2 linked regions of the Azospirillum brasilense genome follow. The protein of the gene in region 1 interacts with the protein of each later gene in a pairwise test. Links are inferred from orthologs where the notes say so. Each region holds a gene or a part of one and is shown in the gene's direction. Other genes may lie near its edges. The genes, in order: AMK58_RS15665 and topA.

Region 1 (7,011 bases):
TGACAGCCCGCGCGCCACATGACGCCCGATGCCGCCATGCTCCGGCATCATCAGGACGTCGGTGACCCCGCAGGCGCGCAGCGCGGCCAGCACCCGCAGGACGATGTTGGCGCGATCGGTGATCTGGAGGTTCGCCGCGTTCGCGACGACCCGGCGGATGTCGCGTGCGGATACTGGATTGGCAATGATGCCGACGACCGGTGCCACGCCCCTTCCCCTTCGCTTCGCTGTTTTGAAGGGGTCTATGGCAAGAGCCGTGCCAAATGTCCGTGTGGCTGACTATCGTGGTTCCGCAACGGTTTGCGCGACGCGTGGCGGTGTTGCGATCACCTCACCTGTTGCATGACCTGTTGCAGGGGCGTTGCAACAGGTGTTGCATGCCTCAATCCAGCCGGTGCGGCGGGACGATGCCGAAACGGCGCATCTGGCGGTGGACGGTCGAGCGGTCCACGCCCATGTCCCGCGCCGCCGCCGACACGTTCCAGTGCAGGCGGCGCAGCACCTCGCGCAGGCGGACGGCGGGGTCGTCGCTGTCAGGGGCGGCTGTCGGAGCGCCCGCCGGCCACGCCTTGAACACGTCGCTGCGCTGCATGGGGTCGGGAATGTCCATCAGCTCGATCAGCCCGTCGGTGCAGACGGCGCAGGCGTAGTCGAGCGCGTTCACCAGCTCGCGCACGTTGCCGGGCCAGCCATGGGCGCGCAAGGCCGCCAGCGCCGGGGCGGCGATGGCATAGGCGATGCCGTCCCGCTCCGTCCGCTCGGCCAGCAGCCGGTCGATCAGCCAGTCGAGGTCGCCGCGCTGGCGCAGCGGCGGCACGGTGAACACCGCGCCGTTGAGACGGAAATACAAGTCGTCGCGGAACGTTCCGGCCTTGATCAGCTCGACCAGATCGCGGTGGGTCGCGGCGATGACGCGCACGTCCACCGACACCGCCCTGGTGCGGCCGACGGGCGTGACCTCCCGCTCCGCCAGGACCCGCAACAGGCGTGTCTGCGAGGACAGCGGCATGTCGCCGATCTCGTCCAGGAACAGCGTGCCGCCGTCCGCCTCCAGGATCAGCCCCTTCTTGCCCCGCGACGCGGCCCCGGTGAAGGAGCCGGGCTCATGGCCGAACAGCTCGCTTTCGATCAGCGCCTCCGGCAGCGCGGCGCAGTTCACGGCGACGAAGGGCTTGGCCGCGCGCACGCTCGACTGGTGCAGGGCCTTGGCGAGGTGCTCCTTGCCGGTGCCGGTCTCGCCGTGAATCAGCAGGCTCATCCGCGTGTTCACCAGCTTCGCCGCGCGCGTCAGCACCGCCTTCAGCGCCGGATCACCGCCGCACATCGCCTGGAGCGGATTGGGCAGGCTTCCCTCGTCTCCTTTGCGTGGGCGCGGGACGGCGATGGCCGGCGGCGGCATCGCCTGCGCAAACAGGGGTGTCCCGCTGCGCCGCAGGCGGAGGGTGCGCTGGTCGGTGGGCAGAGAGCGCACGAACCGCACCAGGTCGTCCACTTGGCAGTCGAACAGGTCGGAGAAGGATCGTCCGATGAGTTGCTCCCGGCCCTCCCCCTCGCCGGCCAGCAGTCGACACGCGCGGTGATTGAAGCCGATGATCCGCCCGGCGCCGTCCAGCGCGATCACGAAGTCCGGATCGACCTCCGCGAATTCCTGGGAGGCGGAGAGCTTGACCACCCACTCCCGGCGGAAATTGTTGTAGAGGTTGGCGTTTTCGATCTTGTGCGTGTAGGCCTTGACCAGTTGGAGGGCCAGATACTGGCTGATCTTGGGCTCCGGCGAACGGAGCGCGGAGATGTCCAGCACCGCCGCAAGCCCGCCGCCGCTGTGGAACACCGGAGCCGCCGTGCAGGTGAGGGGAATGTGGGTCGCGTCGAAATGGTCCGTCTGGTGGACGGTCAACGCCTCGCCCGTGGCGATGCAGGTGCCGACCGCGCAGGTGCCGGCCCGTCCCTCGTTCCAGTCGGCGCCGAGATAGAGGCCGGTCCGGCGCAGGTCGTCGTCCGACGCCCGGTCGCCGATGAAGTCGACGGTGATACCGTTGCTGTCGGTCAGCAGCAGGGCGTAGCCCATGCCGGCCACTTGGCGGTACAGCGCCTCCAACCCGAAGCGGGCCATGCGCAGGAACTCGTCCATCGCGTCGCGATGCAGGCTCAGACGCTCGTGCGGCAGGATGTAGGCCTCGCGCCGAACGGTCGGGTCCAGCTTGTGATCGGCCACGCAGCGGCGCCAGGATGCGGTGATGATGGCATCACGCTTCGACGCGGTCCCTTCCGAGACGCGGACCAATTCGTTGATGTGCGCCGCTTTGGCGTTCTCCATCAGCGTATCCTCCCTGGAGCGCAATCGCTCTGATCTGGTCAGCCAGATCAGAGCAATATATCAAGCGCCTCGTCGCACAGGCAATTTGTGCAATGGTATTGTCGGCGCCTGTGCCCCGCCCTGCCCCGCCGGGCACGAATTTCCGTTTCTCCCGCAGCTAATCTTCCCATGGAATGAATACCTTGCCGTCACCGTCGATGCCAGAACCTGGAAAACATTCTTTGCCAAGTCCAGACCGATTGTCATCACGCTCATCGCTGGCTCCTATGAGGGGGTGTCTTCGACGTTGAACGCTTTTCACCAAGATTTGGGAAAAGGGCCGTCCACCACATCACCTCAGTGCGCTGGCGTCGCAATCTCCCCATGGAATGAATAAATTCCATGAACCCTAGGCCAAGGCGGCCTCCGGCCCATGCAGGAATGATCGTGGCGAAAGGTAATGTTCACACTTAAACGGAAAGAGCAATTCGAGCAGGAGATCAAGAAGAGCCGCTTTTCGGCCTCGGCGGGTCCGGTCACGACCGAAGAGGAGGCACGTGGATTTATCGCTGCGTGCAGCCAACGGGATGCGGGCCACAACTGCTGGGCCATCCGGATCGGCGACCTCTACCGGTCCAGCGATGACGGCGAACCGGGGGGAACGGCGGGACGCCCGATTCTTCAAGCCATAGACGGCCAGAAGCTGGATCGGGTGGCGCTGGTGGTCAGCCGCTGGTTCGGTGGCGTTCTTCTCGGTGCGGGCGGGCTGGTGCGTGCTTACGGCGGCACCGCAGCGGCGTGTCTCCATGCCGCTGAACGTCAGCCGATCATCCGCTTTGCAGCCTTGGCCGTCACGTGCGCCTTCGCCGACGAGGCCAGGATCAGGTCGGGGCTTGGCGCCTTCCCAGCAGCCTCTGCCGAGACCAACGGCTTCACGCCCCAAGGCGTGCAACTCCAGATCAAGGTTCCTTGCGAGCAGCTGGACGATGTCGTTGGCATGATCACGGATGCGTCTCGCGGTCAAGCCAAGATCCAAAAGTCGCCCGGTTAGCGAATGAAAATCCATCCGGCGAGCGCTGGTCCTATCACCGCGCTCCGTTGGGCACACGGGCCGTTAAGGCTCGGACGGGCGGCAAGCCGCCTCCAGGGCCGCTTCATCGTCGCAACGCTCCTCGAAGCGGCGGATTCGGCCGTCCTGCAGCACCCACCGGTGTTCGGTCGTCACCGCCACCGGTTTCCCGGTGACCTTGCTGACGGCCTCAACGAGGTTGCGCGTGACGACGTGGTCTCCGTCCCGTGCGATGTCCCGCATCTCGTGCTTGGTGATCGTCCATTCCTGAGCCAACCCCTGGAAATAGCGCTGGACACCATCCAGGCCGTGGAAGTTGCCGGAAAAGGCCGCAAGGGCCGGGGATTGGCCGCAGGATATCCACTCGACGTCAGGCGCGAGATGCTCGAACAGCGGCGCCACATCGCCCACGGCGTAGCGGTCGTACAGGTTGCGAAGCAACTCGATGTCGGTCTGCGCCATGCCGCATCTCCGCCCGTCATGGGATGGTCCGCCATGATAAGGCCGGGTCCCGTGCGCCATGCCGGCGCAAAGGCGGTGCCTCCGTCGGGCGGGGCTGCCTCTCACAACCGGGCGAGGGCCTGCCGCATGATCTCCGCTGTGGCGAGGTCGGCCGGGAAGAAAGCCTCGATGGCCAGTTCGGACAAGGTGACGTCCACCGCCGTTCCAAACACCGTCGTGGTGCTGAAGAAGCTGAGCGTCCCGCTTTCCGTCCTGAGCCGCAGAGGAACCACCACGCCATCATGCGACGACAACGGCTCGCTCCGGCTGTGCGAAGGCTGCCCGTCGGGCACCGGGTAGCCCTTCAACTCGCCGAACAGCGCGGCCAGCACAGGATCGGCGCTGACGTCAATCTGGCGAATCAGCCGGTGCAGGACGTGCGTCCGCCACTGAGCGAGGTTTTCGATCCGCGGCGCCAGCCCGGAGGGGTGGAGGCTGAGGCGCAGCACGTTCACCGGAGGCTGGAGAAGGTCCGGCGCGGCTCCGGTGAGCAGCGGTGCGACCGCCCGGTTGGCCGCGACCAGCGTCCAATGCCGGTCCACAGCCAGCGCCGGATGAGGCTCGTGCCCGGTCAGCACGAGATCGACGGCCTGACGGGCGGCCTGCATCTCCGGATCATCCAACCGGTGTTCGGAAAAGACCGGTGCGAAGCCCGCCGCGGCGAGCAGCGCGTTGCGGTCGCGCAGCGGAATGTCCATCCGTTCCGCCAGATGAAGCAGCATGGTCCGGCTGGGCTGCGAGCGTCCCGTTTCCAGGAAGCTGACATGGCGGGTCGAAACGTCGGCCTCGCAGGCAAGGTCCAGTTGGCTGAAGCCGCGCCGCTTGCGCCAGATGCGCAGCAATTCCCCGACCGGCTGGCGCGGCACGGTCCTGGGGGGCGGCTGGTGACGGGCGGCTGTTTGCGGCATCGATCCGGCCTCCCGTCCGGCGTTTTCGGTGTTCTGCGTTCCATGATACCAGCGCCGCCGCTCATCCATCCAGAAAGGTCAGCAGGTCGCGGTTGAAGCGGTCCATATGCGTCAGGAACAGGCCGTGCGGCGCCCCCTCGTAGACGGTCAGCGTCGCGTTCGCCATCAGTTCGGCGGTTGTCATCCCGGTGATGGCAAGCGGGCTGGACACATCCAAGTCGCCGTGGATCAGCAGGGTCGGCACGGTGATGTCCTGAAGCTCCCGCCGGAAATCTGTGGACGTCGTCGCCCGATGGCAGTCGAGAAGCGCCTTCAACGAGGCTTGCAAGGCCATCGATTTCACCCAGGCCATCATGCCGGGTGAACTGTCCGCCGCCATAAAGGGGCGGATGTTGTCCTCCAGCCATTTCGGAAAGTCCTGCAGCAGGCAATTTGAGCGGAAGGTTTCGAAGACGGCGGGATCGATTCCGTCGGGGTTGTCATCGGTGCGGGAAAGCGTTGGGGTCACCGTGCCAACCAGAACCGTGCGGGAAACGCGGCGGTCGCCGTGCCGGCTCAGATAGCGGACGATTTCCCCGCAGGACATGGAATGGCCGACCAACGTGACGCCGTTCAGGTCGAGCGTGTCGAGCAGGGTGGCGAGGTCGTCGGCCAGCCGGTCGAAGTCGAAGCCGGTTCCCGGGTCGCTCGACCGGCCATGGCCACGGCGATCGTAAGCGATGCAGCGGTAGCCGCGCTCGGCCAGCGCCAGCATCTGGTAGGCCCAGGAATCGGAATTTAGCGACCAGCTGGACAGAAAGACGACGGGCTTCCCCAGTCCCCAATCCCGGTAGAAAAGGGCCACACCGTCTTCGGTGCGGATGAAGCCGGGCTGATCCGGTGCGGCGGGAATTGTCGAAGCCATGCTCATGGCCGGTGCTCCTGGGTTCGGGACGTTGCGGGACGGGATGGCCGGTGCGCTATGCGCCTTCCGGAACCCGGTCCAGAAAGCCGCTCACCGAGCGGATGCGTCCATCGGCGGCCAACCGGATGAAGTCGGTGCCGCCGGCAATGGGCTCTGCCCCCGCCGGAACGAGGGACCAGGAGAAGCGCACGCGGCCGTTGTGGCCGTCGGGCGTGCCCTGCAGGATGAAACGACAGTTCGGGAACCGCTGCTGCACGGCGTCGATCAGGGCGTTAACGCCGGCGTGGCCGTTCGCCTGAACCATCGGGTCAAGGTAATGCGCATCATCGCTCCAATGTTCGACGAGCAGGGCCAGCCGGCGGTCGGGGTCGGTCTCGTTCCAGACGGCGATGTAGCGCTGGGCGACGTGGGCTGCGTTCGTCATGGCGGAACTCCTTCGTGGGGTTGTCCGGATCGACCGGACCTCCACAGCAGCATCGTCGTTCCGCGATCCTCCTGCGATTACATGGGAGGTAACGGTAAAGCCATCGATCGCGTTGGCGATCGGCGGCTGCCGATACGCCTCCGGTATGGGAAAGGGTCCATTCAGCCCCTTCCGGTCCACCCGCCGGATTTTCAGCTTATGGGGATGTTTGTGGGATCACGCATAAACTAATACCGGCGAGCGGAGGCGCTGACTCACGGAGAGGGCTTCCCAAGGCCAGCAACCCGTGATTCGGGTTTACGTGACGATACCCGTCGATATGCGGACATCAAATTTGCGTTGACGGGCTCCCTACTAGTTGGTAGGTAAAGATATGGGGAACACATCGACCAGAGCCGACGACATTCTAAGCTGTGCGCGCACCCTGATCGCCAGGGGCGGCTACAACAGCTTCAGCTACGCCGACATCTCCAAGGTCGTCGGCATCCGCACCGCGAGCATCCACCACCATTTCCCCGGCAAGGCGGATCTGGTCCGCGTGCTGGTTGCGCAATACCGGCAGGAGGTCGAGGCCGGGCTTGCCGAGCTGGAGCGGAACGTTGCCGATCCGCTCGATCAGCTTCGCGCCTATCTCGGCTACTGGGAGGGGTGCTTCGCCGACACGACCGACCCGTTCTGCGTCTGCGCGCTCCTGGCGGGCGAGAGTCCGGTACTTCCCGAAGCGGTCGCTCTCGAAGTGCGGGCGCATTTCCGCAAGCTTGCAGACTGGCTCACCTCCGTCTTTGAGCGAGGCGCCGCACAAGGCCGTCTTCGGCTGGTCGGAACCGCCAGGAGCGATGCCGAACTGTTCATGGCTGGCGTGCATGGCGCGATGCTATCCGCTCGCGCCTATGGCGACGCCACGACCTT
Region 2 (7,500 bases), 170 kb from region 1 along the record:
TCCCCCCGCCTCCACCTCCGCCGCGACAGGAGAGAACCAACGGCTGGCGGTCCTGAGGACGCTCCAGCAATCCCGCGTCGCCCGCGACAAGTATTTTCCAAAGGGGCTGTTCGAGGACCCCTGCTGGGACATGCTGCTGGATCTGATGGCCAACCATCTGCGCGGGCGGCGGATTTCCGTGTCGTCGCTGTGCATGGCCTCCGGCGTGGCGCAGACCACGGCGCTGCGGCGGATCACCGAACTGCACGACCGCGGGCTGGTGCGCCGGATTGCCGACGAGAAGGACGGCCGCCGCGTCTTCATCGAACTGACCGAGCAGGGGATCGCCGCCCTGTCAGGCTATGTCGAGCACATCCAGGAACTGAACTGACTGGGCCGGACCGGACCGGACCGGCGCGAATTGGCCCGGTCCGGCGGGTTTCCCTCCCAGACTGCTTCAACCGGGACCCGTCCCGGATCGACAGCGCCCCCCGAACGCGGCCAACATCGCGGTAAAGAACGCCCTGCGCGCAGGACGGCGGAGACCCGATGGCCGACCAGAAACTGAAGGATGTGATCGTCGTCGCGACCCCCACCGAGGGGATCGGCCCGACATCCTCCCTGCCCACGCGCCCGGCGACGCCCAGCGAGGAGCCGGATCGCCAGCGCATGGCCGAACGGCTGCGCGCTCAAGGCTGGAGCTATCGCCGCATCGCGGAGGAGCTTCAGGTTTCCTATATTCTGGTGTCACGCTGGCTGGGGGGTGACGGCGCCACGCCCACCGGTTCGCGCACGCCCCCTGCCGCAGCAATCCCCTCCCCGCCGCCGGCACCCAGCGGGACGCGGACGACCAAGGCGACCAAGGCCGCGAAGGCGGCGGCCACCGCAGCGACAGCCAACGCCGATGAAGACCTTCTGGCGCTCCAGTTCCGCGCCTTCGAGCAGTATGTGCGCGAGGTCATCGACGCGATGGAAACGCGGCACGAGTCGCTTCTCCAACGCCAAGAGGAACTGATCCAGGCGCTCGACACGGAACGCACCGCCGCCCGCAAGCGGGAAGAGGAACTTCTCGCCACCCTCGACCAGGAGCGCCAGCGCTGGAGCGAGGCCGAGGATCGCTTCCGCGAGGAGCTTGAGCGCTTCAAGGCTGAGATGCGCCGCGGCCAGAGCGCGGCGAGCGCGGTCGCCGTTGCCGCCACGGCCCTCGGCGGTGGTGGCGACGACGAAGAGGAAGAATCCTCGGATTTCTCCGCCTTCAGCTTCGACGACGATGAAGACGAGGCCAAGGACGACGACGAAGCGGGCGGGAGTGACGCCAGCGCCTTCAGCTTCGATGAGGACGAGGACGAGGACGGTGGCGATCCCTTCAGCTTCGACACCGGCGACACGGAGGAGAAGAGTGAGGACGAAACGGCCGAGGCGACCGACTCGGCCGACAACTCCGACGACGGCGACCCCTTCAGCTTCGACGATGACGAAACGGAGGAAACGGCCGAGGCCCTCCCCGCCAAGACGGATGCGGAACCGGACGAGGACCCGTTCTCCTTCGACAGCGACGATGATCCGGACGAGTCCAAGGCTGAAACCGGGCCGGCCGGAACCGCAAAAGCCGACGCCGAGGACGATCCCTTTTCCTTCGACGACGAGCCGGAGCCGGAACCGGAACTGGAACCCGAACCGGAGGCCCCCCCGAAGAAGAAAGGGCTCTTCGGCTTCTGGCGCAAATGACCGCCCTGTCGAGTCCCTGAGAAGAGCGCCGACGCACACGTTTGCGTGTTGATCGCGCCCCGACAGCGGTTGTATGAATGGGCGCATGACTCAACCGCGCCGCACCCTGTCCGCCGCCGAGCGGTTCGACTGGCTCCGACTCATTCGAACCGAGAATGTCGGGCCGATCACCTTCCACCGCCTGCTGGAGCGGTTCGGCAGCGCCGGCGCCGCGCTGGAAGCGCTGCCCGACCTCGCCAGGCGCGGCGGGCGGACCAAGCCGCTGCGCATCGCGCCGAAGGCGGACATAGACCGCGAACTGGCCGCCAACGACCGCATCGGCGCCCGCCTGATCTGCTCCTGCGAGCCCGACTATCCGGAACCCATGGCGGCGCTGGACGACGCGCCCCCGGCGGTGTCGGTCCTCGGTCACCCGCATCTGCTGCAACGGCGCGCCGTGGCGTTGGTCGGGGCGCGCAACGCCTCGATGAACGGCAAGAAATTCGCCGAACGGCTGGCGCGGGAACTGGGGGAGGCCGGGCTGCTGGTCGTCTCCGGGCTGGCGCGCGGGATCGACACGGCGGCCCACGCCGGGGCGCTCGGCAGCGGAACGGCGGCGGTGGTGGCGGGCGGCGCCGACGTCGTCTACCCACCGGAGAACGAAAGACTCTACCGCGACATAGTGCAGCAGGGGGTGATCCTGGCGGAAAGCCCGGTCGGCACCACGCCGCAGGCCCGCCATTTCCCGCGCCGCAACCGGCTGATCTCCGGCCTGTCGCTGGGGGTGCTGGTGGTGGAGGCGGCGCTGCGCTCCGGCTCCCTCATCACCGCGCGCATGGCGCTGGAACAGGGACGGGAGGTGATGGCCGTTCCCGGCTCCCCGCTCGACCCGCGCTGCCAGGGCACCAACAATCTTCTGCGTCAGGGGGCGGCCTTGGTGGAAGGGGTGGATGACGTGCTGCGGGCGCTGGACAACCTGTCGCCGCCAACCCTGCGGGAGCGCCAGAGCGACCTGTTCGCCCAGGCCCGCCCCGCCGTTCCGTCCGAGGCGGACCTTGAATCGGCGCGCGCCGTCATCCTGGAAAACCTCGGTCACACGCCGGTTGCCATTGACGAACTCGTCCGCGGGTGCCAATTGTCCGCTCCGGTGGTGTTGACCGTGGTGCTGGAACTTGAGCTTGCGGGCCGTGTCCAGCGCCAGCCTGGGAATCAGGTGAACCTGATCTGATCCCGATCCGCACCGCCGGTGTATGGGATAGGCACTTTCAGGGGCGCGGACTCTTGCCGGGCAGCAACGTCGTCATCGTCGAATCGCCGGCCAAGGCGAAAACCATCAACAAATACCTTGGCTCGGACTACACCGTGGTCGCCAGCTTCGGCCATGTCCGCGACCTTCCGGCGCGCGACGGATCGGTGCGTCCGGACGAGGACTTCGCCATGGACTGGGAGTTGGGCGACCGCTCCAAGCGCCACATCGACGAGATCGCCAAGGCGGTCAAAGGGGCCGAACGCGTCTATCTCGCAACCGACCCGGATCGCGAAGGGGAAGCCATCGCCTGGCATTTGTCGGAACTGCTGCGCGAAAAGCGGCTGATCGACGATTCCAAGGTCCAGCGCATCACCTTCAACGAAATCACCAAGAGCGCCGTCCAGGCCGCTCTGGAGGCCCCGCGCGACGTCTCTCGGGAGCTGGTGGATGCCTATCTGGCCCGCCGCGCCCTCGACTATCTGGTGGGCTTCACCCTGTCGCCGGTGCTGTGGCGCAAGCTGCCGGGCTCCCGCTCGGCGGGCCGCGTGCAGTCAGTGGCGCTGCGCCTGATCTGCGAACGCGAGTCGGAGATCGAGGTCTTCAAGCCGCAGGAGTACTGGACCATCGAGGTGGGCTTCGCCACGCCGGGCGGTGCCTCCTTCACGGCCCAGCTCACCCAGCTCGACGGCAAGCGGCTCGACAAGTTCGCCCTGCCCGCTCGCGAGGCGGCGGAGGCCGCGGTGGCGCGCATCAGCCCGCAGGCCTTTTCGGTCGCGACGGTGGAGCGCAAGCAGAGCCGCCGCAACCCCTCCCCGCCCTTCACCACCTCGACCCTGCAGCAGGAGGCCTCGCGCAAGCTGGGCTTCGGCGCCACCCGCACCATGCGCACCGCGCAGCGGCTCTACGAGGGCGTGGACATCGGCGGTGAGACGGTCGGCCTGATCACCTACATGCGAACCGACGGCGTCAGCCTGTCGCAGGAGGCCATCGAGAGCGCCCGCAACCTGATCGGCTCCCATTGGGGCGAGCGCTACGTCCCGGCGCAGCCGCGCGTCTACAAGACCGCCGCCAAGAACGCCCAGGAGGCCCACGAGGCCATCCGCCCGACCGACCTGTTCCGCCGCCCGGAGGAGGTTTCGACCTACCTGGAAGGCGACGAGCTGCGGCTCTACGAGCTGATCTGGAAGCGCACGCTGGCCAGCCAGATGGAGAGCGCGGTTCTGGATCAGGTGGCGGTGGACATCGCCTCGCCGTCCAAGGACGTCGTGCTGCGCGCCACCGGCTCGGTCGTCGTGTTCGACGGCTTCCTCAAGGTCTACCAGGAGGACCGCGACGACGGCGCCGCCGACGACGACCAGGAGCGCCGCCTGCCCGCCATGGACCAGGGCGACGCCCTCGCCCGCGGCGACATCAGCCCGGAACAGCATTTCACCCAGCCGCCGCCCCGCTACACCGAGGCGAGTCTGGTGAAGAAGCTGGAGGAGCTGGGCATCGGGCGCCCGTCCACCTACGCCTCCATCCTCCAGGTGCTCCAGGACCGCAACTACGTGCGGCTGGACAAGCGGCGCTTCATCCCGGAAGACCGCGGCCGTCTGGTCACCGCCTTCCTGAAGAACTTCTTCAACCGGTATGTCGAATACAACTTCACGGCCGACCTGGAGAACAAGCTCGACGAGATCTCCGACGGGCGGATCGACTGGAAGACCGTGTTGCGCGACTTCTGGCGCGCCTTCCACGTCGCGGTGGATGGAACCAAGGACCTGACGATCACCCAGGTGCTGACCACGCTGGACGAGGAGCTGGGGCCGCACTTCTTCCCGACCAATGGCAACAGCGACACGCCGGGCCACGACCCGCGCGTCTGCCCGGTGTGCAGCCAGGGTCGGCTGGGGCTGAAGCTCGGCAAGATGGGCGCCTTCATCGGCTGCTCGCGCTATCCGGAATGCCGCTACACCCGCCCGCTCGCCGTTGCCAACGACGAGAACGGCGAGGCGCAGGAAGGCCCGCGCGAGTTGGGCAACGATCCGGAGACCAGCCTGCCGGTGACGGTGCGGCGCGGCCCGTACGGCGCCTACATCCAGCTCGGCCCGCCCCCGGTGGCCGCCGCTCCGGCCGAGGCCGTCGCGGAGGAAGCGCCGGTCGACGGCAAGAAGACCAAGGGCAAGAAGAAGGTCAAGGTCGAGGCGCCGAAGCCCAAGCGCGTTTCGCTGCCCAAGGGCATGGCCGCCGCCGACGTGGACCTCGACACGGCGCTGAAGTTGCTCGCCCTGCCGCGCAGCATCGGAAACCACCCGGAGACGGGTGAGGACATCAGCGCCGGCATCGGGCGCTTCGGCCCCTACCTGAAGCACGGCAGCGTCTACAAGTCGCTGACGCCCGACGACGACGTGCTGACCATCGGCATCAACCGCGCGGTCGACCTGCTGGCCGGCGCGGCCAAGAAGGCGTCCGCTCCCGCCAAGACGCTGGGCGACCATCCGAAGACCGGCAAGCCGGTGACCACCGGTTCGGGCCGCTTCGGTCCCTACGTCAAGCACGGCTCCGTCTACGCCTCCATCCCCAAGGGCACGGAAGCGGACAGCGTGACGCTGGAGCAGGCGCTGGAGCTTCTGGAGGCCAAGGCCGCCAAGGATGCCGCCAAGAAGGGCAAGGCCCCGAAGGAGGCCGAACCCGCCGCGGATGGCGCCGAAGCGCCCGCCAAGGCCGAGAAGGCGACGAAGGCCAAGGCGACGGCGGCGAAGAAGGAGCCGGCCAAGAAGGACGCGGTGAAGAAGGCCGCTCCGAAGAAGGCGGCGGCCAAAAAGCCCGACACTGCGAAGTCCGACGCCGCGAAATCCGACGCCGCGAAATCCGACGGGGACAGCGACGAGAAGCCCGCCGCCCGCAAACGGGCCTGACCGCGGGCAAGGGACCGGATCCCGGTGGGCGATTCGCGGTTGCCCACCGGCAGACGCGCGCGGGTCCGCTCAAGCCTGATCACAGGAAGAACGAGGGTTGGACGAGCGGCCGTGCAGCCCCATCAGGCCGTGGCGGCCGCCTTGGCCTTGGCCGCGTTGCGGCGGTGGCGCAGCTTGACGCGGATGCGCTCGACCGGGCTGAGCAGACGGGGGTGGCGGCGCTTCAGCCGCACGAACAGGCGGCGGGCGTCCGCTGAGTTGCGCAGAAGGATCACCCCGCCGGCAAGCGCCACCGGAAAGCCGAATGGCCCCGGCAACGGCGACATCAGGGCGCCCAGGCCGATCAGGCTCCACCCCGTGCCGATCAGAGCGAGTTGCCGGACGCGGGCAAGCGTGGGCCGGGTGAGCAACGAACGGGGGATGGCGGCACGACGATGCATCGGGACTCCTCCTGTGCCAGCAGCCATATGGGGGCGTCCGGACACGGGGGAAGAGGCCGGGGGATGTGACTTTTCGGGGGAGGCGACGGGCAAAAGGGGGGCGTCAGTGCAACGGCGCTGCGCTGCCGGGCGGTCCCAGGACGAACAGCGCGGCGGTGACCTCGGCCGGGGCCGGCGCCCATTCGAAGTCGCGCATCAGCTCGCTGCGCGCGGCGTCGGCGCGCTCCTCCAGAGCGTCGCAGTCGGTGCCCCCCGTCCGCCGGGCCGGCCTGCGGCAGCGCCGGTCGGCGCAGCTTTCCAGCATCAGGCGGATCATCCGCTCCCGCTTGGCGGCGTCTACGAATCCCGACTGGTCGAAATACAGTTTGGTGAAGGCGACCTCGGTCACCGTGGGGGTGGCGCCCTGCTTGCCGACCAGCACCGCCGACACCAGTTCAACGCAGCGACCGGCGTAGTCGGGAATCGGCGCCGTGCCGTCGTCGGCACGATCGTACTGGCGGCTCGGCAGTTCGACCAGCCGCCCGGTCGATTCCTTCACGAGGTAACGGCGCCACACCGGCATATCCGCCTCCCGTCTGGTTTCCCCATGGGCTGAAAAAAGGGTACACCAGACCGGACCGCGACGGAACAGCCCCTTTCCGGCTTCGGCCGGAACCGGACAGCACTCACCGGAGGAGAGGCGCGGCTCAACCTTCGGGAACGGGAAGGGTTTAGCCTGATGAAACTTCTGCGATTCGGCCCGCCGGGCCATGAGCGTCCGGGCCTTCTGGACCGCAACGGCGTGATCCGCGACCTGTCGGGCGTGGTGTCGGACATCGGCCCGGCCACGCTGACCGAGGACGGTCTGGCCCATCTCCGGACGCTCGACACCGACCGGCTGGCCCAGGTGCCAGACGGGACCCGGCTCGGCCCCTGCGTCACCGGCGTGTCCAAGGTGGTCTGCGTCGGGCTCAATTACCGCGCCCACGCCGCCGAATCCGGCCTGCCCGAGCCGGCGGAGCCGGTGCTGTTCATGAAGGCGACCACCGCCATCTGCGGCCCCAACGACCCGGTCCAGATGCCGCGCGGCGCCACCAAGCTCGACTGGGAGGTCGAACTCGGCATCGTCATCGGCCGCACCGCCCGCTACGTCGATCAGGCCGACGCCTTCGACCACATCGCCGGCTATTGCGTCCTCAACGACGTGTCGGAGCGCGCCTTCCAGACCGAGAGCACCGGCCAGTGGGTG

What was found.
Region 2: the proteins of AMK58_RS15665 (region 1) and topA interact in binary tests that used the Escherichia coli proteins (3 or more experiments, as listed by UniProt). The link is inferred for Azospirillum brasilense from one-to-one orthologs.

The regions. Positions count from the first base shown.
Region 1 is NZ_CP012915.1:420,006-427,016, reverse strand. What follows is about bases 1,612-4,551. They hold AMK58_RS15665 (IMPACT family protein), read left to right. Parts: upstream 1,612-2,756; coding sequence 2,757-3,347; downstream 3,348-4,551. Other genes in these bases: AMK58_RS15655 (helix-turn-helix domain-containing protein), read right to left, coding at 3,929-4,551; AMK58_RS15660 (nuclear transport factor 2 family protein), read right to left, coding at 3,411-3,827; AMK58_RS15670 (sigma-54-dependent Fis family transcriptional regulator), read right to left, coding at 1,612-2,317. Also shown: AMK58_RS15675 (ATP-NAD kinase family protein), read right to left, coding at 1-207; more of AMK58_RS15670, read right to left, coding at 383-1,611; more of AMK58_RS15655, read right to left, coding at 4,552-4,774; AMK58_RS15650 (alpha/beta fold hydrolase), read right to left, coding at 4,836-5,684; AMK58_RS15645 (nuclear transport factor 2 family protein), read right to left, coding at 5,734-6,102; AMK58_RS15640 (TetR/AcrR family transcriptional regulator), read left to right, coding at 6,476-7,011.
Region 2 is NZ_CP012915.1:589,241-596,740, reverse strand. Bases 2,604-6,032 are described here. They hold topA (type I DNA topoisomerase), read left to right. Parts: upstream 2,604-2,967; coding sequence 2,968-5,832; downstream 5,833-6,032. Other genes in these bases: AMK58_RS16440 (hypothetical protein), read right to left, coding at 5,955-6,032; dprA (DNA-processing protein DprA), read left to right, coding at 2,604-2,914. Also shown: AMK58_RS16460 (response regulator), read left to right, coding at 1-370; AMK58_RS16455 (helix-turn-helix domain-containing protein), read left to right, coding at 529-1,707; more of dprA, read left to right, coding at 1,793-2,603; more of AMK58_RS16440, read right to left, coding at 6,033-6,272; AMK58_RS16435 (hypothetical protein), read right to left, coding at 6,376-6,834; AMK58_RS16430 (fumarylacetoacetate hydrolase family protein), read left to right, coding at 6,991-7,500. UniProt on the Escherichia coli protein: Releases the supercoiling and torsional tension of DNA, which is introduced during the DNA replication and transcription, by transiently cleaving and rejoining one strand of the DNA duplex.